DNA from 3 places in the Polaromonas aquatica genome. Region 1 is predicted to be linked to each of the others. Evidence: predicted binding sites of a transcription regulator. Region 1 holds the regulator's gene; each other region holds the start of a gene.

The links. The regulator NrdR, encoded in region 1, represses ribonucleotide reductase genes. The targets are predictions, from matches to a motif close to CACNANATNTNGTG.
Positions count from the first base shown of each region.
Region 2: a site for NrdR is predicted at 9,093-9,106, ahead of ACFQND_RS18970 (ribonucleoside-diphosphate reductase subunit alpha). Genes of this name have one in related genera too.
Region 3: a site for NrdR is predicted at 6,395-6,408, ahead of ACFQND_RS07715 (ribonucleoside triphosphate reductase). Genes of this name have one in related genera too.

Region 1 is NZ_JBHSRS010000084.1:263,444-273,991, reverse strand. Features, by position in the region: gene ACFQND_RS22470 (PilW family protein) at 1-476, shown strand, start outside; gene ACFQND_RS22465 (pilus assembly PilX family protein) at 473-1,039, shown strand; gene ACFQND_RS22460 (pilus assembly protein) at 1,050-4,562, shown strand; gene ACFQND_RS22455 (type IV pilin protein) at 4,601-5,038, shown strand; gene nrdR (transcriptional regulator NrdR) at 5,064-5,513, opposite strand; gene glyA (serine hydroxymethyltransferase) at 5,621-6,865, opposite strand; ZMP/ZTP riboswitch at 6,911-7,057, opposite strand; gene ACFQND_RS22440 (lytic transglycosylase domain-containing protein) at 7,099-7,950, opposite strand; gene ACFQND_RS22435 (DUF748 domain-containing protein) at 8,801-10,548, shown strand, end outside.
Region 2 is NZ_JBHSRS010000082.1:249,881-260,428, forward strand. Features, by position in the region: gene accC (acetyl-CoA carboxylase biotin carboxylase subunit) at 1-362, shown strand, start outside; gene ACFQND_RS18940 (50S ribosomal protein L11 methyltransferase) at 387-1,373, shown strand; gene ACFQND_RS18945 (DUF3426 domain-containing protein) at 1,441-2,526, shown strand; gene ACFQND_RS18950 (carbohydrate kinase family protein) at 2,552-3,454, shown strand; gene ACFQND_RS18955 (DUF167 domain-containing protein) at 3,483-3,863, opposite strand; gene ACFQND_RS18960 (histone H1-like DNA-binding protein) at 3,936-4,418, opposite strand; gene ACFQND_RS18965 (ribonucleotide-diphosphate reductase subunit beta) at 4,628-5,875, opposite strand; gene ACFQND_RS18970 (ribonucleoside-diphosphate reductase subunit alpha) at 6,033-8,942, opposite strand; gene ampD (1,6-anhydro-N-acetylmuramyl-L-alanine amidase AmpD) at 9,399-10,001, opposite strand; gene ACFQND_RS18980 (sigma-54-dependent transcriptional regulator) at 9,979-10,548, opposite strand, start outside.
Region 3 is NZ_JBHSRS010000016.1:61,331-71,878, forward strand. Features, by position in the region: partial or broken gene ACFQND_RS07665 (IS1182 family transposase) at 1-197, shown strand, start outside; gene ACFQND_RS07670 (sensor histidine kinase) at 365-1,462, opposite strand; gene ACFQND_RS07675 (response regulator) at 1,459-1,905, opposite strand; gene ACFQND_RS07680 (response regulator) at 1,937-2,404, opposite strand; gene ACFQND_RS07685 (hypothetical protein) at 2,499-2,939, opposite strand; gene ACFQND_RS07690 (hypothetical protein) at 2,926-4,173, opposite strand; gene ACFQND_RS07695 (hypothetical protein) at 4,170-4,415, opposite strand; gene ACFQND_RS07700 (IS5 family transposase) at 4,544-5,527, opposite strand; gene ACFQND_RS07705 (hypothetical protein) at 5,860-5,997, opposite strand; gene ACFQND_RS07710 (hypothetical protein) at 6,166-6,309, shown strand; gene ACFQND_RS07715 (ribonucleoside triphosphate reductase) at 6,426-8,441, shown strand; gene nrdD (anaerobic ribonucleoside-triphosphate reductase) at 8,461-8,667, shown strand; gene ACFQND_RS07725 (anaerobic ribonucleoside-triphosphate reductase activating protein) at 8,729-9,412, shown strand; partial or broken gene ACFQND_RS07730 (helix-turn-helix domain-containing protein) at 9,687-9,956, opposite strand; gene ACFQND_RS07735 (HigA family addiction module antitoxin) at 10,091-10,384, opposite strand.

The sequences.
Region 1 (10,548 bases):
CAGATTGCCTGAGTCAGGCTGTTAATGCGGCGACCAGTTCTGACTTTAATGGTGGCCCTACGTATTCGTTGGTTGAGTCACGCTTTTACGTCAAGACGGGCGCCAATAGTGGTACGCCGGAGTTGTATTGTGGTGGAAATGGCGGCGGTAGCAATTTTGTCGCCCAGCCGATCATGCAGTATGTTGAAAGTTTGGTGTTCACCTATGGCGTGGCAGATGACGTGTCCTCCCAGGTCGTGACAAGTTATTTAACGGCCGCAGGTGTTGATTTATTGCCAGGAAGTGTGGACCAGCGTTGGTCGCGCGTAGTCAGTGTGAAGGTCTGTCTGGTCATGCGCAGCGAAATGCCGGATCAGAATACACCGGGTTCGTATATCAACTGCGCGGGCAACTCCGTGGCATCAACGGACCGGTTTTTGAGGAAAGCCTTTCGGTCCGTGGTTACGCTGCGAAATCGCGGGGCACTTTCATCATGAGCACAACTCTTTCCAGGGGCGAGCGCGCATTGCGCGCAAGAAGACACCAAAAAGAGAGTGGGATCGTATTGATTCTTGCACTGATTTTGTTGGTGGTCATTTCTACCGTCGCGGTCCTTGCTGTCAGGAATTCGATCTCGGGTGAGCAGGTGTCAAATAATTTGAGGGTCAGTGCGGTCGCGACTCAGGCCGCTGAAACCGCTTTGCGTTATTGTGAGAATCAGGTGCTTAGCAGGGTATCTACGCTTGTTATTAACACCATGCCTCTTAACAGCACCCAGACTGTTCCTAATTTATGGGCTTCGCGGACAAACTGGACTACTGGCGTGGCGAATACGGTGACCGCAGCAATTTCGAATTCCTCGAATGCTGCTGGCCGTACGGTCACAACATTGCCGGGTTGCATGATTGAGAAATACCCGCTTGTTACTCTGCAGGGCGGCCCAGCGCGCGAGTCCTATCTGATTACCGCGCGAGGTTATAGCCAGGACTACAGCACTAATTCAAGCGGACAGGTTAAATCAGGTAGTGAAGTTTGGCTGCAGTCAATTCTGCGGCAATGAGGACGGTTCCATGAAGCAGTTTATTTTCCGGGTTTTATTTGGAGTCGTTGTACTGTTGAGTGGGGGCCTTACTCATGCGCAAGTAGCTCAGACGCCCCTCATCGTTGGGGGGGCTGCGGTCCCTCCCAATCTGGTGTTTACTTTCGATGATTCGGGTTCAATGGCTTTTGAATGCTTGCCTGAAGCATTGTGCATTAGCGGTAAATATGTTGGCAGCATGCCAAGCGCTACCTCAACTTTTAAAAGTGGAGTTGCTACTTACAACGCCACGACTCTCTTTGTAAGGCAACTGAGATCGTCTGCGACCAACAGTCAATATTACAACCCGGCGATTACATACTCTCCATGGCTAAAGTCTGATGGGACTTCGTATCCGACTTATCCCGCTACGGCGGCGCCGGCTGATCCCAGAGTGCCGCTTACTGTGGTTAACCTCGTGGCGACACAGACGTTCACGACCTCTTTTTGCACAGATGCATCCACATGTTCGAATTCTTCACAAAGTTTGTATCCCGCGCAGTACTGGAAGTTAATTAGCGGGACCGGAACTGCGGTTGGTAACTTCACACAGACCTTTATCACCGGAACGGTTTCAACGACCTTTTCAAAAGATCCCAACCGCACCGACTGCGGGCTGCCAGCGGTGACCGTTTGTACTTTGGCGCAGGAGCAGCAGAATTTCTCCAATTGGTTTACTTATTACCGGAGCAAACTGCTTGCCGCCATTGGGGGTACGGCAACTGCCTTTTATTCATTGCCGGTGTCTTATCGATTGGGGTATGGGCGAATCAACCAATCTGCCAGCATAAGTATTGATGGGGTCAACTCAAATACGTTGCTACGAGGCTTGCGGTCGTTCACGGGGACGGACCGTGACTCTTTTTACACGTGGCTTTTTTCTCTTCAGGTTGATCCGGGCGGTACGCCATTACGTCGTGCCATGGGCGCCGTAGGAGAGTATTACAGCAGGTCAGACAATAAGGGGCCTTGGGGTGCTGTGCCTGGAACCGAGGATACGACTGCGCATTTGACGTGTAGAAGATCATTTCATTTACTGATGACTGATGGAAGCTGGAATGGGGCTGCTGCATCAAACGCTGGCGCAACGGGCAATGTGGACAACACCAGCTTGACTACGCCGATTACTGGTCCAAACGGTCAAAGTTATACATACACACGTGCCTATCCCTATCGGGACAATTTCTCTGGAACGTTGGCGGATGTTGCCATGTACTACTGGAGTAAGGATCTCCGCACTGATTTGGCCAACGAGGTCAAACCGACCGCAGGTGACCCCGCCTTCTGGCAGCATATGGTGAACTACACCATTGGATTCGGCGTCAACGGTAACTTGGTCAATCCAGATGATCTGCCAGCCTTGACGGCAAATACAAAATCTTGGGGCGACCCTAGTAATGATGACAATAATAAAGTGGATGACCTTTGGCATGCCGCTGTTAACAGTCGTGGCCTATCTTTAAGCGCGGCTGACCCGCAACAATATGCCAATGCTTTGCAAGCTGTTATCAGTAATATTGACGAGCGTAATGGCAGCGATGCGGGGGTGGCTGTATCGGGGCGTTTTCTGTCGTCAGACTCAAGAAAATATGTTCCGGAATACAGGACCAATGTCTGGACCGGCGAATTGTCCGCCGTTACGCTGGATTCGAATGGCAACGATGCGACGGTCGCGTGGCGAGCTTCGGAGCATTTGCCTGCGGCTGCCGCGCGCAATATTTTTACCTTTAAGGATGCGACAACCAAGGGGATCAGCTTCACCTGGGCCAGCTTGACGGCGCAAAGCATGACTGCAACTCTTGGTGTTAGTGCTGCGGCAGGTCCGGGATTGGTCAATTACCTGCGTGGTGATGCGACGGGCGAGGGCACGACTTATAGGGCCCGTGCAAAAAAACTGGGTGATATTATTAACTCCTCCCCCTCGCTGGTAAAAGATACGGTGGACATGCAGTACGATTTTCTGCCCTCTACTACCGGCACAACAGGAACATCGGTCGCAAAGTACTCTTACAGGGAGTTCCTTCGGAACAAAACATTCCGTGTCGCACAGGTGTTTGTCGGGGCCAATGATGGAATGTTGCATGCTTTCAGTGATGTGAATGGCACGGAGACTTTTGCATTCATGCCGAGAGCGGTACTTGGCAAGGTCAATGCACTAAGTCAGACCCCATATGATCACCAGTATTACGTGGATGGGCCAACTATTGAATCGGATGTATTTGATTCGAGCTTTGGCACAACAGGGGGCTGGCGAAACCTTGTGATTGCAACTGGTGGTGCGGGTGCCAAGAACATTTTTGCCATCAATGTGCCGGTGCCGAGTTCACCAACAGGAAGCGGTACGTTGACCACGACATTGATGCCCCCCGGTGCGAGCGATATTCTTTGGGAAAATACAAATACGGGCAATTTCGCCGAGCTTGGGTATTTAATGCAAACGGCGGAAGTCGGTTTGATGCGAAATGGCCAGTGGGCCGTCATTGTTGGTAATGGCTACGAAAGCGCCAGTGGCAGAGCGCAGCTATTTGTTATCGATGCATTGAGCGGGGCGCTTATTAAACGGATAGATACAGGTATTCCTGTTGCCGGAGGAGGCAATGGTTTAAGTGGTGTCCGGGTGGTGCGTGATTTGCAGCAACGCATCGTTGCAGCATATGCTGGCGATCTTATGGGTAATCTATGGAAGTTTGATTTCTCCAGTACCTCGTCCGCTAACTGGGCTGTTGCCTTCGGTAGCACCGCATTGGTTCCCAAACCGCTATTTTCCGCAGTTAACAGGAATGCTCAGGTTGAGCCGTTTACTGCTGCACCAACCTATGTTGTACATCCCTTGGGTGGGACGTTGGTATTGGCTGGAACTGGCAAATTGTTTGAGACGGCTGATACAAATAATACCCAGGAGAGGACACTTTACGGTCTATGGGATCAGGTCAAGGTTGGGGATGACTCCAGCGTCGCGACTTATGCAATTGCCGGGACTGCGACATTGGTTTTGCAGCAGCTTTCCGTCACCGTCACGGTTTCTGCTGGTACCCCCGCGCAGTCTGTCACTTACTACACCTCGACAAACAATACGGTGGACTACGCAACGAAACGTGGTTGGCGCTTCCCCCTGACTGTTCAGGCAGGGCAACGTATGATTTACGACCCTCAAGTAGCCTTGGGTCGGGTGTTTTTTGAAACGATTGTGCCTGGTGCGGCCGTGCAGACCTGCCAGGCGACCAATGGCATTGGCATCAATTTCGTTCTGGACCCGTTTAGTGGCGCCGCTGGCACCGGTGGCCCAACGTTTGATACCAACGGGGATGGCTTCATTGACAACAATGACTTGACTTCGGCTATAGGCTATCAGACAGGGGCCGATGGCAGTGATGGTATCTTGATAAAACCCGGAGGCAGGTCGCAAGGCGTAACGGTGTCGCCCAACACCAGCAGGTTATTTCAAGGTGACAGAAACTCAATTCGGCGCACCTGGAGGCAGATATTCAGCCCTCCTTCATCGTAGCCGCCTGGTCGAAATTGCGTTCTAAATGTGGAGCAGGTATGAGAAATCGCGGTTTTACTCTCATTGAGTTGATGATTGTGGTTGCAATCGTTGCCATTATTTCAGCAGTAGCATTGCCGAGTTACAACAACTCGATTGCCAAATCACGGCGGGCAGAGGCGCGCGGGCAATTACTTGAAACCGCGCAGTTCATGCAGCGCTTCTATTCGCAGAATGATAGTTTTAGCCAGGATCGTGCAGGAAATGCTGTCGCAGTACCGACTGCTCTGGCGACAGTGCCCAAGACCGCAGCAGCAGGTGCTGGTACTTACAGTATCAGTTTCTCGGGTACGCCTACGGTAGCTACATTTACCGTCCAGGCAGTTCCTGTTGTGGGAGGGCCCATGGCAACAGACAAATGCGGTTCTCTATTGCTGGACAACACCGGCCGTCGAACCATCTCTGGCACGGTAACAGTTGAGGAGTGCTGGAGATAGTCGGGAAAAGGAATGGGCGGGTGAACTACCGCCTCACCTCATCCACCAGCGTCTTGAACTCATCAATGTCTTCAAAACTCCGGTACACGCTGGCAAAGCGTATGTAGGCTACCTTGTCGAGCTTTTTCAGTTCGCGCATGACCAGCTCGCCCAGGCGGTTGGATGCGACTTCGCGGATGCCCAGGCTCAGTAATCTTTCCTCGATGCGCTCGATGGCCGAGTCGATCTGTTCGGTGCTGACCGGGCGCTTGCGCAAGGCCAGGTTCATGGAGCCGAGGATCTTGCTGCGTTTGTATTCGATGCGGCGGCCGTCCTTTTTGACAATCGCCGGGAAGGTGACGTCGGGCCGTTCGTAGGTGGTGAAGCGTTTTTCACACGCGCCGCACTGGCGGCGGCGGCGTATGAAGTCTGCGTCTTCGGATATCCGGGTTTCGACAACCTGGGTCTCAAGATGGCTGCAAAAAGGGCATTTCATGGGCTTTTCCTGAAATTATGGGCATTTTGTGCCGCTGGCCCCGGTGGATTGTGCGCCGCCAGCTATTAAAAACATAGCGGCTGCGCACTTCATTTGACGCAGTCCGTTTAACGGTAAACCGGGAAGCGGCTCGTCAGGGCGTGAACCTTGGCGCGCACGGCTTCGATGTTGGCTGCATCACGCGGGTTGTCGAGCACGTCCGCGATCAGGTTGGCTGTCAGGCGCGCTTCTTCGTCCTTGAAGCCGCGCGTGGTCATGGCCGGGGTGCCTATACGCACGCCGCTGGTGACCATTGGCTTTTCCGGGTCGTTCGGGATGGCGTTCTTGTTGATGGTCATGTGGGCGCTGCCCAGCACGGCCTCGGCTTCCTTGCCGGTGATGCCCTTGGCGCGCAGGTCGACCAGCATGACGTGGCTTTCGGTGCGTCCGCTCACGATGCGCAGGCCGCGCTCGGTGAGGGTGTCGGCCACGATCTGGGCATTCTTGACCACCTGTTGCTGGTAGGCCTTGAACTCGGGCGCCATGGCTTCCTTGAAAGCGACGGCCTTGGCGGCAATCACGTGCATCAGCGGGCCGCCTTGCAGGCCGGGGAAGATCGCGCTGTTGATGGCCTTCTCGTGCTGCGACTTCATCAGGATGATGCCGCCGCGCGGGCCGCGCAGGCTCTTGTGGGTGGTGGAGGTGACCACGTCGGCATGCGGCACCGGGTTGGGGTACACGCCCGCGGCCACGAGGCCGGCGTAGTGGGCGATGTCGACCATGAAGATCGCGCCGACGTCCTTGGCCACCTTGGCGAAGCGTTCGAAGTCGATGCGCAGCGAGTAGGCCGAGGCGCCCGCGATGATCAGCTTGGGCATGTGCTCGTGCGCCTTGCGTTCCATCGCGTCGTAGTCGATGGCTTCGTTGGCGTCGAGGCCGTAGCTGACCACGTTGAACCACTTGCCGCTCATGTTCAGCGCCATGCCGTGGGTCAGGTGGCCGCCTTCAGCCAGGCTCATGCCCATGATGGTGTCGCCGGGCTTCAGGAAAGCCAGGAACACGGCCTCATTGGCCGAGGCTCCGCAATGCGGCTGCACGTTGGCGGCATCGGCGCCGAAGATTTGCTTGACGCGGTCAATGGCCAGTTGCTCGGCCACGTCCACGTGTTCGCAGCCGCCGTAGTAGCGGCGGCCGGGATAACCTTCGGCGTATTTGTTGGTGAGCTGCGAGCCTTGCGCGGCCATGACGGCGGGCGAGGCGTAGTTTTCGCTGGCGATCAGCTCGATGTGGTGTTCCTGGCGGGCGTTTTCGGCCTGGATGGCAGCGAAAAGCTCGGGATCGGTTTGTTCAACAAGAATGTTGCGGTCGTACATGGCAGTCCTTTAAAGACGTGGTCCCTGTCATCGGGTGGATGGAACAAGGGCTGCCCAGGCGAACGGCTGAACGCTGTGTGGATTCAAAACCGACTTCAGCGGTGCGCTTCCAAGTGGTGTCCCACGTCAGCCTTCGGGCTCGCCGGAACAGGTCCGGGAGCAAGAGGCCTATCGCCAGTTGCGCACCCCCCAAGTGTACCGCAGAGCGGTCGATGGCCGGGTGGCCGCGGGGATCAGGAACTGGCCAGCTCGGCCGCTTTGTCGCTGGACTCGGCCGGTGCGGCCTTGACGGGAATGGCGCGCGTTGATGCAGCGCCGGCGTGGTAGGGCGTAGCGCCGCTGCCGACGACCGCCAGCAGGCGGGCGTGTTCCGCCATGACTTTGCCTGCGTAGCCGCCATCGTCCTCGAGGTTGGCCGCGCCTACGTAATATTTGAGGCCGCCTTCGATGGAGCCCGCCCGGCTGATGCATTCCTGCAGCACCTTGACGCCTACGCGCAGGTTGGTCACCGGGTCGAATGCGGCCAGTTTGCCGCCGAAGTTGTCGTATTTGTCGTGATGCACCTTGGTCATGACCTGCATCAGGCCCTGCGCACCGACCGGGCTTTGGGCAAACGGGTTAAAGCCGGACTCTATGGCCATGATGGCCAGGATCAGCGTCGGGTCGAGCTTGGCCTTCTCGCCAATCTCGAAGGCGGCCGATACCAGGACGCTCAGCGGTTCAGGCGCCACGCCGTATTTGCGGCTCAGCCAGTAGGCAACGGCGGCCTGCTGTTTGGGCAGGTCTTTGGGGTTGGCCGCGGTGGCACGGTCAATCGCGGCTGGCTCCGTAAAGCCGATCGTGGCTTCCTGGCGCTCCTGCAGCCAGGCCATGAGCCTGGACTCACCGGCCTGGCGCAGGTCGGGGCGGGCGGTGAGGGTGATCACTGCAAACACAACGGCCAGGCCCAGCAGGGCAAAACCGTTATGGGTGATTTCGAAAAAGCCCTGCGTGATGTCGTCGGCAATGTTGGCAACACTGCTGCGGACACTTTTCAGGCGTGACTCAAGGCTTGACTTGAGTCCGGAATTTACTAGCGCTGTCATAGCACTCCTTTCTACGTCTGCCCGGCCCCTTTTTGCATTGGGGCCGCGCAGGCTTTGATTGGGTCGCCATCAAACCAGGTTTTGCCTTGTTGGCCCTGGTGGCATGAGACCCTGGTTTGACGCTGCCTGGTTCAGCCTGGAACCGGCAGTGCATTCGGGTTGTCCCTAGATTTCTAGGACTGGGCGGATTCTATGGGCTTGTTAAATAACCTGTCAATAATAATGGATTTGTTTTTTATATGTAAAAAGCATTTAAAACTGTATATTCAGGTTAAAACAGCCAAAATCAAGCGCTTAGGCCTGTTTTTTGATGGCCTGCTCTAAGTCAGGCTCCGGACACAGATTTGTAACGCGGCATGCCGGCAGGCCATCCCGGACCCAAATGGCGGCTGCGATGACCACCACTTCAAGAGTGTGGCAATCAAAGCTTGGTCTGTGATAGAAAAGTTTGGCTTGCCCCCAGGCCGGCATGCGTTTAACCTGCAATTGCCTGAACCATTCAGGCATCTACCGGGTAACCAACCCCGGCAAACCTGGGAGCAATCACTTGCTCTCACCGCACTGTGGGACGATTCATCTCCCTTTTGCGAAACGAGACGGCATGAGCTTTTTGGTTCGCCGTCAACCCCGGTCAGCTTTGCTGCCCGGGGTTTTTCATTTTGGGGCCAGGCACTGGCCACTTGCCGAAGCTGTCCACTCGGCTGGCTCCTGGTCGCTGCCGCAAAAGCCAGTCAAATGGTCAAGGTGCGCGTGCATTTTTAACGGCGCAGCTGCTGCCCAGCCAACATTGCGCATTTTTCTTCAAACAAATCATTGACGTTTGGGCGCTGGCGCTAAAAACTCTAGGCCTATGTCCAGTAATGAATTCAAGAATAAATGGTCGACCCTGGGTAAAACGCTTCCCGCCAGGGCAGGTGAGGTGGTCCGCTCGCCAAAGTGGCGGCGGCGTGCCGTCTGGTTCGTGGGGACTGTGCTGGTGCTCTGGGGGCTGGCGTATGCGCTGGTGCCCATGATCGTGAAGTCGCAGGTCGAGAAAATCGCCTCCGAAAAGCTGGGCCGCCAGGTCACCGTGGGGTCTGTGGACTTCAAGCCCTGGTCGCTGGAGCTGACCGTCAATGAGCTGGCCATCGCCAAGGGCGATAAAAATGCAGCAGGGGCATCCTCGGCCCCCGGCGGCGCAGCGGTTTCTGCGCAGGATTCCCCACAGCTCAGGATCAAGCGCATATATATAGATGGCGAACTGGAGTCCCTGCTGCGGCTGGCGCCTGTGGTCGATGCCATTCAGGTCGATGATCCTGTGGTGTCGCTCACCCATTTCGGCGATGGCCGCTACGACATCGACGACATACTGGCCCGCCTGCAGCCTGCGGCGGATGCGCCTGCCAGCGATCCGCCGCGGTTTGCGCTCTACAACCTGGTGCTCAGCAACGGGCAGCTCGACTTCAACGACCAGTCTGTGCACAAGGTGCATGAACTGCGCGCCTTGAACCTGTCGGTGCCTTTTTTGAGCAACCTCAAATCCCAGCGCGACGTCAAAACCGCGCCGCACCTGGCTTTCCTGCTCAACGGCAGCAGCTTTGACACCGCCGCCGAAGGCACGCCTTTCGCCCAGACCCACAAGACCGACGCCACCTTCAAGCTCAGCGGCTTCGACCTCACGCCCTATCTGGGCTACCTGCCGGCCAGCCTGCCTTTCAGGCTGCAAAGCGCCGTCCTCAATGCCGACACCAGGGTCTCGTTTGAACAAACGCCGTCGACTGTGGTCAGGGTTTCCGGCCTGGTGACGGCCGACAAGGTCCGCCTGCTCGACAAGCTGCACGGCGTCACGCCAAGTCCGGCCAAACCCGGCAAAACCACGGCGACGCTGGCAAGCCATGAGGTGCTGGCGTTTGACCAACTGCGCGTGACCATGGACGACGTGCGACCGCTGGAGCAATTCGTCAAGCTATCAAAGGTGGAACTCACTGCACCCACCCTCAGCGTCACGCGGGACCGGGCAGGGCAACTCAACCTGCTGCCGCCGGGCGAGCAGGGTGCTACAAAAAGCGTAGCTGGTCGCGCTCATGTACAGCCGGCTGCAGGCCTGAATGATGCAAAAAAGGAAGAAAAAACCGCAGTTGTGAGCGGCACGGCGTCCAGCGCCCCGGTCACGCCCGATGCATCCACGGGGCCCAAAACACCCAAGGTGCAGGCCGCAGCCGCCAGCCCCTGGAAAGTGCAGGTCGCCAGTGTGGCCGTGCGCTCCGGCAGCGTGAACTGGCTGGATGAAACCCTGGCTTCGCCCGCCCAGATCAGGCTGGCGGGCATCACGCTGGACGCTTCGGCGATTGCCCTGCCGTTTGCCGCCAGCGCGCCGCTGCAGTTCAGCGGTTCGCTGGGGCTGGATGCCCCGGCGCCGGCCGCTGCACCTGCGGGGAAAAAAGGCCAGGCCAGGCCGGAGCCCGTCGCTGCCACGCCTGCGCGGCTCAGCTTTGGCGGAACGGCGACCGACCAGGCCGCCCAGGTGACCGCGACGGTGGCCGCATGGCCGCTGAACATGGCCGCTAAATATATAGGCCAGTTTTTATTGCCCGCCCTGGGCGGCCAGCTGGATGCCCA
Region 2 (10,548 bases), on a different contig from region 1:
TCAAGGGCCATTCGATCGAATGCCGCATCAATGCGGAAGACCCCTACAAGTTCACGCCCTCGCCGGGCCGCATCACGACCTGGCACACACCGGGCGGGCCGGGTGTGCGGGTGGACTCGCATATCTACGCCAACTACTTTGTGCCGCCCAATTACGACTCGATGATTGGTAAGATCATTGTGCACGGCGACACGCGCGAGCAGGCGCTGTCCCGCATGCGCACGGCGCTGGCCGAGACCGTGGTCGAAGGCATCAACACCAATATTGCCCTGCACCGGGAACTGATGGTCGATGCCAAGTTCATGGATGGCGGCACCAACATCCATTACCTTGAAGAGTGGCTCTCCAAGCGTGTTCGCTGAAGCCCAGGGGTAAAAGGTATGAGCATGTTCGAGCTGATTTTGCTGGTTCCGGCTGACGAAGTCGAAACCATCAGCGAGGCGCTGGATGCGCTGGACGCGCTCAGCGTGTCGGTGGAAGACGCTGATGCCGAGACGCCGGCCGAGCAGGCGCTGTTCGGCGAGCCGGGCATGCCGCCGCCCAAGGCCGGCTGGGAACGCTCTCGCGTGGTGTCGTTATTCGCAACCGAAGCGCTGGCGATAGACGCCTGCAAGCTGCTGCAGGCGCAGGACTTTTTTGCCTGCTGTACGCTGGTAGCCATCCAGGCCGTGCCCGAGCAGGACTGGGTGCGGCTCACGCAGTCACAGTTCTCGCCCGTCGAGATCACGCCGGAGTTCTGGATTGTCCCGACCTGGCACGAGCCACCGGCACAGGCAAAGCAGCTGATACGGCTGGATCCCGGCTTGGCTTTTGGCACAGGAACACACCCGACGACACGCATGTGTTTGCGCTGGATCGCCAAAAACGGTGCGGAGCAAGGCGCAAGCGCTCAGAGCGTGCGCAGCGACGGGCCGCCCCTAGCAAGCACAGCCCCCTCGGGGGGCAGCGCATTACGCGAAGCGAAAAGCGTGGGGGCCAGCCTCGGCCGGGTGCTCGACTACGGTTGCGGCTCCGGCATCCTGGCCATAGGCGCAGCCAAGTTTGGCGCTGTCGATATTGATGCCGTGGACATTGACGAAGCGGCCGTCCAGTCGACCCGTGCCAATGCCGAGGCCAACCATGTTCGCCTCAATGCCGGCCTGCCGGAAAAGGCCGCAGGCCTTTACCAGACCGTGCTGGCCAATATTCTGGCGACGCCGCTCAAGGTGCTGGCACCGCTGCTGTGCGCACATGTTGAAAAGGGCGGCAACCTGGTGCTGGCGGGCATTCTTGATCGCCAGGCGGACGAGCTCAAGGCTGCCTATGCGCCTTGGTGTGCGCTGGAAGTCACCGATCAGGAAGACGGCTGGATCCTGATGACCGCGCGGCTTTGAGCCGGCGGCCGGCATTGCCTTTTTGCCGGTGATTGGCGGGCCGGCACCCCCTACAATACAGCGCTAGATGAGCCTGATTACGCGCTGCCCCGCATGCGGCACGATGTTCAAAGTCGTGACCGATCAACTCAAAGTCTCGCAGGGCTGGGTGCGATGCGGGCATTGCGCTGAAGTGTTTGATGCCTCGCTGCATATGCAGGAGGCTGCGCAGGCCCCTGCCGCACCGGCTCAGCAGCCCCCTGAACCTCCGCTACAAACCTATACCGCGCCCTCGCCGGTTCCTGTCGCCCCACCTTTGCCTGCAAGTGGGCCCGTCCTGTCTGATCCTGGGTCGCCGGATGCTTTTTTGGCGGACCGCTCCATCGTGCAGGCCGACTCCGGGAGTGGCGAGTTTGACCCGGCCGGGTGGAAGCAGCAACACGCGCCGAAGCTGGACGAGGCGGGCAGCCTGCGCCTGAATGACGAAGGCGAGGCCGTGCGCTCTGAGCCTGTCCAGGCGCAATTGGCCAAAGAGGCGCAAACAGCAGACAGTTATGAACTGCCTGATTTTCGGGCTGAAGCCCCGCTCAGTGAGCCGCCGCAAGACGAGCCTGATGAAGCCGATGAGGTCTCGAACGACGTTTCCTTTGTCCGCGATGCGCGGCGTAAAGCGTTCTGGCACAAGCCGGCGGTGCGGGTAACACTGGGCCTGGTCGGCCTGTTGCTGGCGGTTGTGCTGCTGCTGCAGGTGCTGGTCCAGCAGCGGGACAGTGTGGCGGCGATGGCTCCGGCCTTCAGGCCCTGGCTGCAGGCGATGTGCGGCCATCTGCATTGCGAAGTAAAGCCCTTGCGACGGATCGAGGCGCTTGTGATCGACAGTTCGTCCTTCAACAAGATCGATGCGGACTCTTACCGCCTGGGTTTTTCCCTCAAGAACACCGGCACGGTGCCCGTGGCCATGCCTGCCCTGGAAGTGACCTTGACCGATACCCAGGAGCAGGCGCTGGTACGGCGGGTGCTCATGCCAGCGCAGTTTGGCGCTGAAAACCCCACGCTGGCTGCCGGTGCCGAGTTTGCAGGCCTTGTGCTCATGCAGGTGCCGGCGGCGGATGCCCCGGGCGCTGCAAGCCCGCTGCGTATCGCCGGTTACCGCGTTCTCGCTTTTTATCCCTGACCCTTTCACGAACTGAGAAAAATAAATGCCTGCTGTAATTTGTGGTTCCCTCGCCTTTGACACCATCATGACGTTTGAGGGGCGCTTTTCCGAGCAGATCCTGCCCGACCAGTTGCACATCCTGAACGTGTCTTTCCTGGTACCGGCCCTGCGCCGCGAGTTCGGCGGTTGTGCCGGCAATATCGCCTACGCCCTCAAGCAGCTCGGGGGCTCACCCCTGCCCATGGCCACGGTAGGCAGTGACGGTGCAGAGTACGTCGCGCGCATGAATACCCTGGGCATCAGCACCGAGTTTGTCCGTGAAGTGACCGATACCTACACGGCGCAGGCCATGATCATGACGGACCGCGACAACAACCAGATCACAGCCTTCCACCCCGGCGCCATGATGCAGGCCCATGTGACCCACATCTCGGCGCGCAGCGATATCAAGCTGGGCATCATATCTCCGGACGGGCGTGATGCCATGCTGCAGCACGCGGAGCAGTTCAAGGCCGCAGGGATTCCATTTGTGTTCGATCCGGGCCAGGGCCTGCCTATGTTTGACGGCCAGGAACTTGCGCATTTTGTCGAGTTGGCAACCTGGGTCACAGTCAATGACTACGAGGGCAAGATGCTGAGCGATCGCACGGGTTTGTCGATTGCAGAACTGTCAAAGCGCGTCGAGGGACTGATCGTGACCCTGGGGGCAGAAGGTTGCGAGGTCTGGGTTGGCGGAGAGAAGACGCTGGTAGCGCCGGTCGTCGCCAGGGAGGTGCTTGACCCGACGGGTTGTGGCGACGCCTTCCGTGGCGCACTGCTGTTCGGCCTGGAAAAGGGCTGGTCGCTGGTACGCTGCGCCGAACTGGGCAACCGCGTGGGTGCGCACAAGATCGCTTACCGCGGCGGCCAGAACTACACGCTGGAATCCATTCAAAAAGGTCTCTGATACCCTGCCTGTGGGCGCAACCAGCTATCTATTTTGTAGCGTTTGAGGTGGCGCCTGCTGCCGGATGGCATGTGATGTGCCGTGTCAGCTGATGCCAGTCTGCCTTCGCGGCAATTTCAGCGGACATGCTGAGCTGCTTTCTCCTGGAGGTTTGTCCGCGCACCACCTCCAATGATCTTCGTGGAATGCCCAGCTGGCCTGCCAGCCATTTGAGCAGCGCTTCATTTGCCTTGCCGTCGACTGGCGGAGCGTTCAGGCGGACTTTTAGCGCGATCGCACCTTGTTCGCCGTACAGGCCGTCCACCTGCGTTTTAGCAGCATTGGGCACCACCTGTATGTCCACGATGACATTGCCGTGCCTGTCGGTCCGGATGAAGGGTATCGTGGGGCCTGGTTTCGGGGTGGTCATGCTGTGCAGGAGTCCATAAAAAAAGCCCAGCATCTACGACACTGGGCTTTTCAAGCAGAAGTACCTTACTGCTTACGGCTTGCTGGCTGTAGGAAACGGCCAGGCAGCTTGCGGGTTCAGAGTAGTCTGAGCCGCAGGGGCAGCCGGTGCAGCGGGTGCTTTGGCAGCGGGCTTTTTCGCGGCTTTCTTCGCAGCAGGCTTTTTCGCGGCTTTCTTCGCAGCGGGTTTTTTCGCTACTTTCTTGGCTGCGGCTTTCTTTGCTGGCGCTTTTTTGGCTGCGGCTTTTTTGGCCGGAGCTTTTTTAGCGGCTACTTTCTTCGCTGCTACTTTTTTTGCCGGAGCCTTTTTGGCTGGAGCTTTTTTCACTGCAGCTTTTTTCACTGCAGCTTTTTTGGCCGGAGCCTTTTTAGCTACTACTTTCTTGGCCGGTGCTTTTTTAGCAGGCGCTTTTTTAGCGGCTACTTTTTTCGCAGGGGCTTTCTTCGCCGCTACTTTTTTTGCCGGTGCTTTCTTTGGTGCAGCTTTTTTAGCCGCAGGTTTTTTCGCAGTTGCCATAGTTTTCTCCTTGATCACGTTGCAAAGAGCACTTCACGTTTGGAGTACGCAAAGCGATTCACGGCGTTGGGCCTGCGGATAAACCGGGCCCAGCGCCGCGAACACAGGAGCAAAGCCCAACGCGCGCTCTCCGGCGCAGTCACTGGTCATTGCAATTCTAGAAATCATGTTGTTCTGGTCTTGTCTCAATCAATTCGGATCAGTCCGCGTCAATCCCAGGAGAGGGCTCCGCCCGACTGGTATTCAATGACGCGGGTTTCGAAGAAGTTACGTTCCTTCTTCAGGTCAATCATTTCGCTCATCCATGGGAACGGATTCTCTTCGTTCGGGAACAGGGTTTCAAGTCCAATCTGCGTGGCACGGCGATTAGCGATGTAGCGGAGGTAACCCTTGAACATGGATGCATTGAGGCCGAGCACGCCGCGCGGCATGGTGTCCTCGGCATAGCGATACTCGAGTTCGACGGCTTTCATGAACAGGGCCTTGATCTCGGCCTTGAATTCGGCCGTCCACAGGTGTGGATTCTCAAGCTTGAGCTGGTTGATCAGGTCGATGCCGAAATTGCAGTGCATGGACTCGTCGCGCAGGATGTACTGGTACTGCTCGGCGGCACCGGTCATCTTGTTCTGGCGACCCAGGGCAAGGATCTGCGTGAAGCCTACATAGAAGAACAGGCCTTCCATCAGGCAGGCAAACACGATCAGTGACTTGAGCAGGGTCTGGTCGGCCTCCGGCGTGCCGGTCTTGAAGTGCGGATCGGAAATCACTTCAATGAAAGGGATCAGGAACTGGTCCTTGTCCCGGATGGACTGCACTTCGTTGTAGGCGTTGAAGATTTCGGCTTCATCCAGGCCAAGCGATTCGGTGATGTACTGGTAGGCGTGGGTATGGATGGCTTCCTCGAAAGCCTGGCGCAGCAGGAACTGGCGGCACTCGGGTGCCGTGATGTGGCGGTAGGTGCCCAGCACTATGTTGTTGGCGGCGAGTGAATCAGCCGTCACGAAGAAACCGAGGTTGCGTTTGACCAGGCGGCGTTCGTCTTCGGTCAAACCGTTCGGGTCTTTCCAGAGCGCGATGTCGCGCGTCATGTTGACTTCCTGCGGCATCCAGTGGTTGGCGCAGGTGGCGAGGTATTTTTCCCAGGCCCATTTGTATTTGAACGGTACCAGCTGGTTGACGTCGGTCTGGCCGTTGATGATGCGTTTGTCGGAAGCCTTGACGCGCTTGGCTGCCGGCGCTGCTGTGTCGGCTGCTTTTTCTGCGGTATCCAGTGGGGCTGATGCGCTGGCAGTGGCAGCCGGAGAGAAGGCGCCATCGTCGAGCATGCGGACTTGCGCCTGGGGTTGGGCGGATGTGCCGGAAGAAAGAGGCGGAAGTTCCATCGAGCGGCCTTCAGGCAAGCCGCTTGTGAGAGAGTTTGGCGATGATGGTTTGACTTCGTCGTCCCAGGTCAACATGTGAGGGTTCCAATACTTTGGGATTATGAAAGCAGCGATACAAAATGAAAAGTGTTCATTCACATCGCTGCAGATTAGTGTTGCTCAATTGCATCGTTTCATCACATCGGGGCACACGCGAAGTGTCATCGCGTGTCCCGATGCGTGTCCCGATTTTTTATTGGCAGGCTTCGCAGCCTGGATCATCGATGGCGCAAAACTTGATGTCGGTTGCCGGTATCGCATTCATCTGTGCCTGGGCTGCCGCAGCTGCGGCCTCCAGTGCGCTGGTGCCGCTGCTTGCGGCAACATCCGCTGAAGGACCGGAGGACACCGAGTTCATCTTGCCGGCTTTAACGGTTGACTTCTCGGCGTGCGTGGCGCTCTGCGTGCGCAGGTAGTACGTCGTTTTCAGGCCGCGCAACCAAGCGAGCTTGTAGGTGTCGTCAAGCTTCTTGCCCGAAGCGCCGGCCATGTAGATGTTGAGCGACTGCGCCTGGTCAATCCATTTCTGGCGGCGGGCGGCTGCTTCAACAATCCACGAGGTTTCAACTTCAAAGGCCGTTGCGTAAAGTGCCTTGATGTCCTGCGGTACGCGGTCAATCGGGCGCAGGGAGCCGTCGAAGTGTTTCAGGTCAACCACCATCACGTCGTCCCACAGGCCCAGGCGTTTCAGGTCACGCACCAGGTAATGGTTGATCACGGTGAATTCACCCGACAGGTTGGACTTGACCGAGAGGTTGCCGAAGCAGGGCTCGATACAGGCGTCCACGCCGATGATGTTGGAGATGGTGGCCGTAGGTGCAATGGCCACGCAGTTGGAATTGCGCATGCCGTCCAGGGCAATCTTCTTGCGCAAGGCGTCCCAGTCCAGCGTGGCTGAGCGGTCGACCTCGACATAACCGCCGCGCTCTTCAGCCAGCATGTTCAGCGTGTCCAGCGGCAGGATACCCTTGTCCCAGAGCGAGCCCTTGTAGCTGGCATATTGCCCACGCTCTTTGGCCAGTTCGGTCGAAGCCCAGTAGGCGTGGTAGCAGACGGCTTCCATGGACTTGTCGGCAAATTCGACGGCTTCCTGGGATGCGTATGGCACGCGCAGTTCATACAGGCAGTCCTGGAATCCCATGATGCCAAGGCCGACCGGGCGATGGCGCATGTTGGAATCGCGGGCCTTCTTGACAGCGTAGTAATTGATGTCGATCACGTTATCCAGCATGCGCATGGCCGTGATGATGGTTTTTTGCAGCTTGGCGTGGTCGATCGCGCCGTCCTTCAGGTGCTGCACGAGGTTGACCGAGCCGAGGTTGCACACGGCCGTTTCGGTTTCGCTGGTATTGAGCGTGATCTCGGTGCACAGGTTGGACGAATGCACGACGCCGGTGTGTTGCTGGGGCGAGCGGATGTTGCAGGCGTCCTTGAAGGTGATCCAGGGATGGCCGGTTTCAAACAGCATCGACAGCATCTTGCGCCACATGTCGGTGGCTTGCAGCGTGCGCGAAGGCTTGATCTCGCCGCGGGCGGCCCGGGCTTCGTAGGCCGTGTAGATCTTTTCGAATTCCTTGCCGAACTTGTCGTGCAGGTCGGGCGTGTCGTTGGGCGAGAACAGCGTCCAGCTGCCCTTTTCCATCACGCGGCGCATGAAGAGGTCGGGGATCCAGTTGGCGGTGTTCATGTCGTGGGTGCGGCGGCGGTCATCACCGGTGTTCTTGCGCAGTTCCAGGAATTCCTCGATGTCCAGATGCCACGTCTCAAGGTAGGCGCAGACTGCGCCCTTGCGCTTGCCACCCTGGTTGACGGCGACGGCGGTGTCATTGACGACTTTCAGGAAGGGCACGACGCCTTGTGATTCGCCGTTGGTGCCCTTGATGTGGGCGCCCAGGGCGCGCACTGGCGTCCAGTCGTTGCCCAGGCCGCCGGCAAATTTGGACAGCAGGGCGTTTTCCTTGATGGCGTCATAGATGCCGCCCAGGTCATCGGCGACCGTGGTCAGGTAGCAGGACGACAGCTGCGAGCGCAGCGTGCCGGCGTTGAACAGCGTCGGCGTGCTCGACATGAAGTCGAAGGACGAGAGGATTTCGTAGAACTCGATGGCGCGCTCTTCGCGATTGACTTCATTGAGCGACAGGCCCATGGCCACGCGCATGAAAAAAGCCTGCGGCAGCTCGATGCGCTGCTTGCGCACGTGCAGGAAATAGCGGTCGAACAGGGTTTGCAGGCCGAGGTAGTCAAACTTCAGGTCGCGCTCGGGTTTGAGCGCCGCGCCCAGGCGGGCCAGGTCAAACTGCTGGAGTTTTTCGTCGAGCAGCTCGTTTTCCACACCCTTGGCGATGAATTGGGGGAAATACTGGGCATAGCGGGTTTGCATTTCCTCGTGCGCGACTTCTTCGCCCAGCACTTCGCGGCGGATGGTGTGCATCAAAAGGCGTGCGGTGACGTAGGTGTAATCGGGGTCTTTTTCGATCAGCGTGCGGGCTGCCAGGATGGATGCCTTGTAGACCTCGTCAATCGGCACGCCGTCATAGAGGTTGCGCATGGTTTCGGCAACGATGGGGTCGGGTTTGACGTCTGCACCCAGATTGGCGCAAGAGGCCTCTATGAGAGCCTGCAGGTTGCGAACGTCAAGCGCCACCCTTTTTCCGCCATCCATGACGTGCAGCAAGATGGGCTCGGGCGTTGGCACCTGTGGCAGGTGGGCACGTTCCTGTGTACGTTTTTCACGGTAGAGCACATAGGCGCGGGCAATTTCATGGTGGCCGCCGCGCATCAGTCCGAGTTCAACCTGGTCCTGCACGTCTTCAATATGAAAGGTTCCGCCGCTGGGGCGTGAACGCATCAGGGCGCGCATGACGGCCTGGGTCAGTTCGTCAACCGTTTCGCGAACGCTGGCCGAAGCCGCGCCTTGCGTGCCGTGCACTGCGAGGAAGGCCTTCATCATCGCGACCGCAATCTTGTTCGGCTCGAACGGAACTACCGCGCCATTGCGGCGGATGATCTGGTAGTTGCCGAACTGGCTGGACTGGGCATGGCCTTGTTGGGGGAGTGTCGGCACGCTGGTGGCGACGGATACGGTACTTTGAGCTGTTTGCATTGGCTTCCTCTTGACTTTGTTCTATTGACTGCGCTGTTCGTGTATTCGGCGGATTTGGTGTGTTTTCAAGCGCTACCTGCCAGGTTGTGCCGCTTGAGCTGTTCCGTGGTTATCAGGGCCTGAACCACACCAAATTGGCTCAAGCTCACACACTATACCTAGGGTCTGAAGTGAATTCAAGCACTAGGGGTAGTGTTTTCCATGCGTATTCTCGCTGAAACCATTTTTTACATTTTGGTCGTGCCTGGCTTGCCTGAGCCGCTTTGCTGACGGGGTGTTTGAGGACTGGCTGGCGGGCCTTGCCCTGTCAGGCTGCGCACCAAAAAACAAAGCGCTCATGCGCCTTGCCGCAGACTTCGCCCTGCGGGGGCATGCCCACGCTTGTTTCCTCATGAAGGCGCAGGAAAACCCGTCGCGTAATACGTTTTTTTTGACCGGACAGCCGCCGCAGTGCGCTCAGTTGGCCGCAGGAAAATATTTATCTGGCGCAGCCAGTGTGCGCTGCAGCAAGGGCCAGTCAAAACCCGGTCCCGGGTCCTGCTTGCGGCCGGCTGCAATGTGCTCGTGCCCGGCAATATGCGCGACAGGGTAGTGCCCCATGAGCGCTGCGCACAAGCCCGTCAGGGTTTCGTATTGCGCTGCCTCGAAGGTATCTCCCTCCAGCCCTTCCAGCTCAATGCCAACCGAGTCGTCGTTGCAGTTGGCCCGCCCTCGGTAGCTTGATTGCCCTGCATGCCATGCCCGTTCGTCACAACTGACAAACTGCCAGAGCTCGCCGGAGCGGCTGATAAAAAAGTGTGAGGATACCTGCAAACCCCGTATGCCCTGGAAGTAGGGGTGTTCGTCCCAGTCGAGCTGGTTGGTGAACAGGCGCTGCACATTGCCGTTGCCAAACTGCCCGGGTGGCAGGCTGATGGAATGGATGACGATCAGGTCAATGGGCGTCTTGCCGGGACGCGGACCGCTGTTGGGTGACACCAGCGCCCTTGCATGGCGATACCAGCCTTTTTCCCAAAGTGCCCTTGCCGGGCCGGCCTCAGGCGCGGTCTTCTGCGGCATCGGGACTCTCGGCGCCCGCATCGCTGTCGGGCAAGGCGATGTTCAGGCGTTCAATGCGGTAACGGATCTGGCGCAGGCTCAGGCCCAGTTTGGCGGCTGCCGCGGTGCGGTTAAAGCGGGTTTCCTGGAGGACCTGGCAGAGGATGTCGCGCTCCTGTGCGTCCAGGTAGTCCTGCAGATTGTCAGGAATGGCCACAGCGGCCGTGACGGCTGCAACGGGCACTCCCGCATACGGCGGCGACGGTGTGTCCAGGTGCAGTTCCCCGCTCTCGCTCAGGGCCACCGCACGGTGCAGGATGTTCTCCAGTTCTCGGACATTGCCGTTAAACGGGTGGCCTCGCAACTGCTCCAGCACAGGCGCGGTCAGCATGGGGATGGTGCCAAAACCCGATTCATGGCAAATCCGTGTCAGCAGGGCTTCACAGAGTTCAGGCAGGTCTTCCCTGCGTTCACGCAGGGGGGGCACACCAATCACGATGACATTGAGGCGGTAATACAGGTCCTGGCGAAAACGCCCGGCCTCGATTTCGGTCCCAAGCTCCTTGTG
Region 3 (10,548 bases), on a different contig from region 1:
CCAAGCTGCAGACCGAGGAAGGCCGGCGCGCCTATCGCAAGCGCAAGTGGATCGCCGAGCCGCCCAACGGCTGGATCAAGAACGTGCTGGGGTTCCGGCAGTTCAGCATGAGAGGGCTACACCGTGTGCAAGCGGAGTTCAAGCTCGTGTGCCTGGCGCTGAACCTGCGCAGAATGAGCACTTTGCGAATGGCTTGAGGGGGCAGGCACAGGAAAAAACGCCTCTCAACAGGCCGCCCGGGGTGCCACGCGCACGCCTCAGGCCAATTCATCGACATTGCTCCGCCCTTGAACGCCTCCAGCGCCGCGTTACTCCCCTCGCGTTGCATCTCATTTGACCTGCTCGGCTTCTGCCGCGCAGACTCCTAGCCCACCGTCCCCAGCGTGAAATAGAAGGAGGCGCCTTCGTTCTCCACGCTGTCAGCCCAGACGCGGCCCCCGTGGCGGTCAATCACGCGTTTCACAATGGCCAGCCCCAGGCCTGTTCCCGAGAAGTCCGAATGCGAATGCAGCCGCTCGAACGCGCCGAAAAGCTTGCCGGCATGGTGCATGTCAAAACCGGCGCCGTTGTCCTTGACAAAATAAACGGTCTCGCCGCTGGCATCGAGCTCGCCGCCGATATTGATCCGGGCCACCGCCCGCCTGGCGGTAAACTTCCAGGCGTTGCCCAGCAGGTTCTGAATGACGACCGACAGAAGAAGCGGATCGCCGTGCGCCAGCAGTCCGTCCTGAATCTGGATCCGCGCCTGGCGCTCGGGCTCGCCCTCCCTGCATGCCTGCGCTGCCTTCCTGGAGACAGCCGACAGGTCGACCGCCTCGGATCGGAGCTGATCGCGTGACAGCTTGGCAAGCGACAGCAGCCCGTCAATGAGTTCGCTCATCTGCTGGGTTCCCGCACGAATCCGGCTCAGGTAGTGTTTGCCCTTGTCGCCGATCTTGTCCCCTGCCGCCCGCTCCATCAATTGACAGAATCCGTCAATCGTATTCAGGGGGGAACGAAGGTCGTGTGACACGGAATAGGAAAAAGCCTCCAGTTCCTTGTTCGCGGCCTCCAGCTGGGCGGTGCGCTGGCGAACCCGTTCTTCGAGGTCGGCATTGAGCCGCAGGATTTCTTCCTGGGCCCGCTTGCGTTCGGTGATGTCCGCCGCCACGCCGAGCACCCTGTCGGCGGTGCCGTCCGCGGCCACGATGGGACGCTTGACGGTCTGCAGCCAGCGCACTTTCCCGGTGGCGTCGATGAGCCTCTCCTCGGGGATGAACACTTCGCGCAGCGTGTCCATCGTTTCAAGGTCGGCTTTGAGAAAACGTGCAACTTCCTGCGCATCGGCGGTGACGTCCGCTTCGGCCTTGCCCAGCATTTCCTCGACGGTGCTGCCGTAGGCCTCGGCCATGGCCTGGTTCACCAGGACAAAGCGTCCCGCGCGGTCCTTGGCGAAGATGAACGTGGGGTTGAGGTCGATCACCTGGCGCAGAAAAAGGCTCTGGCGGCGAACTTCTTCCTCGGCGCGGCGCAGCGCAGCGCGGCAAGTTCTTCTTTTTCCACCAGCGCACGTCGCACGGCGGCATCGAGCCGCTGCGGCCGCTGCTTGAGGACGTAATCGGTGGCGCCGGCTTTCAGGCAGTCCACCGCCGCTTCCTCGCTCAGTTCGCCGGACATCATGATCACCGGAAGCTCCGGCTGCTTCTCGCGGACGTATTTGAGCGCCGACAGTCCGTCGTAACCCGGCAGCTTGTAGTCGGCCAGCACCAGGTCAAAGGTTTCCTGCGCCAAAGCGGACTCGAATGCCTCCTTGCCGCTCACCCACCGGATGTCGCAGGACAGACCGGCCGCTTCCAGCCTCAGCCGGATCAATTCCGCATCCAACGGATTGTCTTCCAGATGCAGCAGTCGGATGGATGGGTTCATATCGGCCTCCGGATCGAGCGTTTTACCCAGGTTATATCTTGGGTTCATCGGCCACCGGCGTGCTTGCGGGCGGCGGCTCGTTCAGGATGGCCCAGAAGGCGCCCACCTGCTTGACCGCATCCACGAAATTCGTGAACTTCATTGGCTTGACAACGTAGGCATTCACGCCCAGCCGGTAGGCGGCCTCCACATCGCGCCTCTCACGCGAGGACGTCATCACCACCACCGGAATCGTGCGCAGGGCCGGCTCGCCCTTGATCTGGCTCAGCACTTCGAGCCCATCGACCTTCGGCATCTTCAGGTCGAGCAGCACGAGCGCCGGGTTGCCCGGGGCCCGGCCGGAAAATTCACCCCGGCGAAACAGGTAGTCCAGCGCTTGGGCGCCGTCGGGCAGGTGCAGGACATCCTGGTCCAGGTTGTGCTCCGCCAGCGCGTGAAGCGCCAGCCCCGCATCGCTCGGGCTATCTTCGACCAGCAGGATGCGTTTGAGTGAATTCATGGAGGACTCCGGTTTGTTCATGATGGATGGGCTGGCTGCGCCGGCCTGAGCGTGAAATAGAGGTTTTATCGTTTTGATGATCAAAACTTCAGTTTCAGTTGTATTCGATGTTGATCACGCCAGCGCCAGGCTGCGACACGGCATACGTCAAGCCCGAACCACCACTGACGCTCAGGGAACCATCGGCATTGAGCGACACATAAACGGTGGCGTTGTCCGCGATGGAGGGCGCAGCGCCTGCGCCGGTCAAAACGGCGCCGGGGGACGGCTCCGGTCCAACGCGCAGCAAGGGGCCACTGAGGGACAGGCTACCAGTAAAACGCTCAATGGTGAAGGTGGTGCCAGAAAAGGTGTCAGAAATGGTGCTTAAAAAGGGACTTGAAAAGGTGACTGACACCGACTGAAGCACCGTTGCACTCGCCGTGCCCGTTGCGGTGCCCGCATCGCTGTCACCGGTCAGGGCGAGGCTGCCGATCAAGAGGGCGCAGGCACCGGCCTGCCGAAGGATTTTTGGCGGGAACTCATTTTTTATCACGCGCTTCCTCCCGGGGAAGATCTGGCACGCTCCCGGCCGGATTTCGACTCAGCAGAAAATCCACGCCGTTGATAAATTTACCATCGGGCAGGATGCTGATGTCACGCTCGCCCGGATCAATCAGGTCGAACTGCTTGAGTTGCTCCGGCGATATCCGCAAATAATAGCGGCCTTGCACGACGGCGGGAACAATGTAGTAGCCGTCCGAACTGCTTTTGATGGTGGACACCACCTGGCGATCAAGGTCAAGCAGTTCAATTGCCACATCGCCTATGCCTCGCTTCGTGCGCTTGTCGACCAGGTACACCGTTCCGTCAATTTCGCTGGTCAGGATGACGGGGAAATCAAACTCCGCAACATGGCCCGGGCGCGGGACCAGGCGCACACCCTTGCGCTGCGGCGCCCAGTAAGGATCCTCCAGCGTCTGCGTGTCGACCGCAATGTCCACATGCTGCCTGATCGGCAGACGGTCCAGCCAGGCCAACCCGGCGGCATTGGTTCGCACCGGCACCCTGCTGCCGTTGACGGTCAGCGCGACGTTCTCGATCGGCTCTTCGCCGGCGTCCATGAGGCCGTTGGCGTTGTCGTCCAGGAAAACACGCACCGACGCAGCGCCGCTGTCCGCCTTGGGCAGCGCATCAAAACGCCACTGGCGCTGCCGCGGCTCCCAGCCCATCGCAATGAAGAGTTGCAGGCCCACGGCAAACACCCCGCGGCTGGAATAACTCGTGCTCAGGCCCAGCCCGTAGCGGCCCAGGCTTTTGTTGAGGCCGGCGGTCAGCATCGTCTCCTTGCTGCCGACCGAGTGAACCACGCCCAGGTTGAGCAGGTAAGCCTCGCCCAGGCGCTTGTCGCCCGACAGCGCGATGGTTTCCAGTTTTACCTGAGGTGTCAGGCTGTAGCCGAGCTGGCCGCTCAAACCGATGGTGCCGACCCGGCGGCTCAGTTGCAGGACGCCGCTGGCCGAGGTGTTGCCGCCTGAACTTTGCCAGCTCAGCTGGTTGCTGATCGAGGTCCGGTTCACATAGGCGGCCACCCGGCCCGCCAGGCCCAGACTGCTGCGGCCCGACTCAAACTGCTCGCGCTGCAGTTCCAGGGTCACCGGCAGGCGCGGCAGCCAGCCGGCCGGAATCGGGCCGTCCAGCCGCAGTTTGTCGCGCGAGCGCAAGGAATCGGCGCTGGGTAAATACAGCTCGCTGCTGAAATCATGGAGCTGCGTGCGGCTGTAACTCAAGGCAACACTGCCGACGCGGGTCTTGAGTCCCGACTCATTGAGCCAGCCACCGTTGGGCGACCTGACAAAATCACTGCTGAAAATGAAGGACTGCCAGAAAGCGCGCAGCCCGAGGTTGCTGTAGAGCTGGCCGCTGCGGCATAAGCATTGCCAACAACACCGGCACTTGCCAGCACCACAACCGATGCCAGTGCCGCATTGAATACGCGGCGGTTGAATGCCAAAAATTTTCCTGATTTCATGATGGTTCCTTAAGGAGGGTCTGAACAAGGCCGATTCAAACGCGCACCGGGCGCAAGAAGTCGGCGCGTGGCACGAAATGCCGCTCTCCACTCGCGTTTTCAGGCAGTTTCGGCCTCATTCCCTCGCCTTACGCTGCTTTCGGACGGACCACTCCCGTCATCGCCATCAACTGCTTCCGCACCATCCACAGGTTGGACAGCGCGAACAGGGTGACGACGTGCGCGGTGTTCTTGGCCAGCCCGCGGAACCGCACCTTCACCAAGCCGAACTGGCGCTTGACGACACGAAACGGGTGCTCCACCTTGGCGCGCATGCTGGCCTTGCGGTGCTCCGCCTTCCGGACTTTTGTCTTGGCCCTGCCTTCAGGCAGCTTGGCGATGTCGCTCGGCCGGACGGCGATGTGCCACTGCAGATTCTCGCGGTCCACGCGGGCCGGCGCGCCGCGGTAGCCAGAATCGGCCCAGACCTGTTCTTCCTTGCCGTGCAGCAGATCGGTCACCTGCTCGACGTCTGCCTCATTGGCTGCCGTGGTGGTCACCGTGTGCACCAGGCCGCTGTCGGCATCCACCCCGATGTGCGCCTTCATCCCGAAGAACCACTGGTTGCCCTTCTTGGTCTGGTGCATCTCCGGGTCGCGCTCGCCCTCGGCGTTCTTGGTGGAACTGGGCGCGGCAATGATGGTGGCGTCCACGATGCTGCCTCGCTTGAGCAAAAGGTCCTTGCGCGCCAACAGGGCGTTGACCGCCTTCAGGATGTCGTCGGCCAGGTCGTTCGCTTCGAGCAGGTGCCTGAAGTTCAGGATGGTCGTCTCGTCCGGAATCGGCTCGTTCAGGTTTAGACGGGCGAAGCTGCGAAGCGAGGCGATCTCGTACAGGGCCTCCTCCATCGCCGGGTCGCTCAGCGCAAACCAGTTCTGCATCAGGTGCACGCGCAGCATCGACTCCAGCGCATACGGCCTGCGTCCGCGGCCGGCCACCGGGTAGTGCGGCTCGATGATCTTGAGCAGCACCCTCCAGGGCACCACCACGTCCATCTCCTCGAGGAACACCTCGCGCCTGGTCTTCTTCCGCTTGCCGGCGTACTCGGCGTCTGCAAAACTGATCTGGCTCATTCGCGTAGGCCTCTTTGCATCAATCAACGCGCGACGGCATGATTGGTGGACTTGTTCAGACTTTCCTTAATGAATGACGTTAATTTCAGATCTACCCACATGACTCCAGCCACTCACGCCATCGGCGATTGTGCAACCGTGAAAAACAGGCTCGACTTTCGCTATTGCCCACTCTGAATTTGTGACAAAACTTGTTTTTTGCAGGAGTTTTGTAATCTTATTTGATTAAACTGATTACAACAACAGATATATATATTTATCGTTTATGTCACAAAAGTGATAATAACCAGGCCTGCCGACCATCCCGATGGCATACCTTTGCCGCATGGCCATCAGATGTCACACTCGGGCGCCAGCGTGCATCCGGAGCCGAACTTCTGAATGTCCGCGGTCAGCGATTCGACCAAGCCGCCCCGGGGTGAACTTCCGGTTTTTTCTGCTTTGCTGCGCTTGATTTCAGTCGCGCCCATCTTCACTGGGCTTTTTGAGCCCAGTCTTTGATGCCTGTTTGCCACGGTCGCCAAGGGCGCGCATCCCGTCGACGGGGTTTGCGGGTTCTGCCCTACCAATAATCTTCCGGATCGCTATCGCATAGCCCACCTTGTGGATCGCACGCCCTTTACCCAACGAAGAATGCCTTGAAGGGCTGGTACCGGGAATATGAGCAATGGCTCGATTTGCCGGTGGGCTATGCGGGCCGGGAACCCAAGTACCCGCAAGCGCAGAAGGAGGCAGCTGTTGAGCACTATCTCAACGTCAACAGCATCATGAGCGTTTCCTGATACAGATCAACCTTTAACCGGAAGTTGATTTTGCACGATTTAATTCGCGAAAAACACTACCTGTAGTGGCTATCATCCACTTTCACACTACCTATAGTGTTTTAAGAGGATGCTAGATGAGCATACAAACCGCACCGACATTTACCCATATCATCAAGCGCGACGGCGGGATCAAGCCGTTTGATGCCGGCAAGATCGCCCAGGCGCTGGAGCGCGCTGCCCAGGTCACCGGCGAGTTCGATGGCGCCGAAGCCCGTCGCCTGACGCAGTATCTGGTGACTCCAAAAATCAGGATACTTGGACCGGCGACGCCGCACATCGAGCAGATCCAGGACGCGGTCGAGGCTGCACTGTTCGACGCTGGCTACCCCAAGACTTTGCGTGCCTACATCGTCTACCGCGAGCAACACAAGAAGCTGCGCAGCGACCGCAAGACGATGGTGGACGTCGAGTCCAGCATGAACGAGTACCTGCAGCAGCTCGACTGGCGCGTCAACGCCAATGCGAACCAGGGCTATTCGCTGGGTGGCCTGATCCTCAACGTGTCAGGCAAGGTGATTGCCAACTACTGGCTCAACCACGTCTACCCGCCCGAAGTCGGTGCGGCGCACCGCAGCGCTGCCATCCACATTCATGACCTTGACATGCTGGCCGGCTACTGCGCGGGCTGGTCGCTGCGGACCCTGCTCAACGAGGGGTTGAACGGTGTGCCTGGCAAGGTGGAAAGTGGCCCGCCCAAGCACATGTCGAGTGCGGTGGGGCAAATCGTCAACTTCCTGGGCACGCTGCAAAACGAGTGGGCTGGCGCACAAGCGTTCAGCTCGTTCGATACTTACATGGCACCGTACGTCCGACAGGACAAGCTGGACTACGCCCATGTTCGCCAGTGCATGCAGGAGCTGATTTACAACCTTAACGTGCCCTCGCGTTGGGGTACGCAGACGCCATTTACCAACCTGACATTTGACTGGATTTGCCCGGAAGACCTGCGCGAGCAGACGCCCGTTATTGCTGGCCAGGAAGTGAGCTTCACTTACGGCGAGTGCCAGGCCGAGATGGACATGATCAACCGTGCTTACATTGAAGTGATGGTGTCCGGCGATGCCAAGGGCCGCGTGTTCACCTTCCCAATCCCCACCTACAACATGACTGAGGATTTCGACTGGTATAGCCCGAATGCCGAGCTGCTGTTCGAGATGACCGCCAAGTACGGCCTGCCTTACTTCCAGAACTTTATCAATTCGGAACTCAAACCGAACATGATTCGCTCCATGTGCTGTCGCCTGCAGCTTGATCTGCGCGAACTGCTCAAGCGCGGCAACGGTCTGTTCGGTTCGGCCGAGCAGACCGGCTCGCTCGGCGTGGTCACCGTCAACTGCGCGCGCCTAGGCTATTTGCACCAAGGGGACGAGGCCGGCATGCTAAAGGCGCTTGACGGCCTGCTGGAGCTGGGACGTGACAGCCTGGAGATCAAGCGCAAGGTGATCCAGCGTCACATGGACAACGGCCTGTTCCCCTACACCAAGCGTTATCTGGGCACACTGCGCAATCACTTCTCCACACTGGGGGTGAACGGCATCAACGAGATGATCCGCAACTTCACTCTGGACCGCGAAGACATCAGCTCCGAATGGGGACACGCCTTTGCCATTCGCCTGCTCGACCATGTACGCGCACGCATGCTGGAGTTTCAGGATCAGACCGGCCAAATGTACAACCTGGAAGCGACCCCGGCAGAAGGCACCACCTATCGTTTTGCCAAGGAAGACGCCAGGCAGTTCCCTGGCATCCTGCAAGCCGGTACCAAGGACATGCCTTACTACACCAACTCCAGCCAGTTGCCGGTAGGCTACACCGACGACCCGTTCGAGGCGTTGGAGATGCAGGATGACTTGCAGCGCAAGTACACCGGCGGCACCGTGCTGCATCTGTACATGACCGAGCCGCTGTCCAGTGCAGAAGCCTGCCGTCAGCTGATCAAGCGCTCGCTGTCGCGTTTTCGCCTGCCCTACATCACTGTTACGCCCACTTTTTCTATCTGCCCCAAGCACGGCTACTTGGGCGGGCGCCACGATTTTTGCCCGAAGTGCGATGTCGAAATCATCGCGCGCAAGCAGTTGGAACCTGTTTAACCACCAAAGAAGGAATGACATGATTACTGTACAAAAAACCCCAACCTTGGCCCCCCAAGCAGTGCCCATCGTGCTGCGTGATGAAGAGCGTCAGCGCTGCGAGGTGTGGACCCGCGTCATGGGCTACCACCGCCCCGTGGCGTCCTTCAATACCGGCAAGAAGGGCGAGTTCCATGAGCGCACTTACTTTAGTGAAAACAACTGCAAGTCCCCTGCCGCTGGCTGAGCGGGCAGCAACCCGCTACAGCGGCGTCCGCAACTCGGCACCCAGCGCCAAGCCACTCAAGGTGGGGGGTATTACGCCTTTCACCGCGACAGACTACCCCGGCCAACTCGCTGCCGTGGTGTTTGTGCAGGGTTGCCCCTGGCGCTGTGGCTATTGTCATAACCCGCATTTGCAGAGCCGCACCAGGGACAGTCCGCTGGCGTGGGCGCAAGTGCTGGCACTGCTCCAACGGCGGGTGGGGCTGATCGACGCAGTGGTGTTCAGTGGGGGTGAGCCCACCATCGACCGGGCATTGGGAAATGCCATGCGCGAGGTTCGCGCCCTGGGCTTTGGCGTAGGGCTACACACGGCGGGCATGTACCCTCGACGTCTGCAAGAGGTGCTGCCACTGGTGGACTGGGTGGGTATGGATATCAAGGCCACGCAGCAGGGCTACGACGCCATCACCCGTACGGCCGACAGTGCGAAGACGGTGTGGGCCAGCGCCAAGCTATTGGTAGCCAGCGGTGTGGCGCACGAGTTTCGTACCACGGTGCATCCGGGCCTACACACCCCCTCGGAGATTCTGGCGTTGGCGCAAACCTTGAGCGCGATGGGTGTGCGCAACTACGTCCTGCAAGTTTTTCGCAGCACCGGTTGCAAGGATGACGAGCTGAATGTCATATCTACAGAGAAATTCCCCAGCGCCGATTTGATTGAGAATATGTCAGCCCTGTTTGAAAGCTTTGTCTTGAGACGCGAATGAGTAGCCACTGAACGGCAATGGGCTGGTGTCTGGAGCGGAGAGGGCCAGACGGGATTCACAACTCCCTGATCTGGATTTTTTCCACAAAAAAATTCAACATATCACCATCAGCTTGAGGATGTCGAGGAGACACTGCAAATGCGCCTTAAGTCATATCTACTTCATGGCGTGTGCAAACCTTCGCAGCTTGAACCACCATCTGCCAGCGCTGTCAAGACAGCCTTGTATTGGCATCTCAAACACCCATCGAACACTGGCAGCGCCACCCCCTTTTTCAGGCGACGGTAGGTTTTGATTTGTGCGGCGATCCCGCACGCTGCCGTTGGCGCGTGGACTTGAGCATCTGCAATGGACTGATAGTCACTGCGGGTTGCAGACTATCCAGCCAAGTCTGCCGGCCCAAGACACGCACTACGGACACCAGAGTTGAAACCGTCGCGCCTTGGCCGAGCTCAAGGCGCCTCAGCGCGGTGACCGCCACCCCTGCCTGTTTGGCCAGCGTTGCCTGACTAACGTTATTGCGCACCCTGGCAGCGCGAAGCTGTTCGCCAAGTTCCGCCTCTAACTCTTCGCTGGTTCGATGGTTCGATGGTCGTACATTTCAGCCCATTATCAGGCGAAAAATAAGAAATTTCCAATTAATCACCTGAATTAAGGTGATTAATTGCAACGGTTAGGCTACCGCGCATTTGTATGCAGCTGCCTCAACTTCTTAATCTTGGGTCGTTTGGCTTTACCTGCTTGGTACAAGTTGTACTGCAATTGCATGCCGCCCCATAGCTCCGCACTGGTGCCAAAGGCATCGCCCAGCCGGTAGGCCATATCAGCCGAAATGCCCGAAGAGCAGGTGAGAACGCGAGACAAAGTTACTCGGTGTACGCCGAGATTTGCGGCAGCTTTCGTCACGGATGTGCTGCCTAAATACTCCCGGAGGACTTTGCCTGGGTGCGGTGGATTGTGCATTCGAGTCATGTTGAACCTCAGTGATGCCCAGGGTAATCAACAAGCAGCGCATCCGCCCTTCAAGGGCAAAAACACGTACCCGGTACAGTTATGCTTCCAAATGCGGCACGGTTATGCTTCGAGGGACAAGCTTGCCCGCTGCCGGTCTGACCTGTTTTTTGCATCTCCGGCTT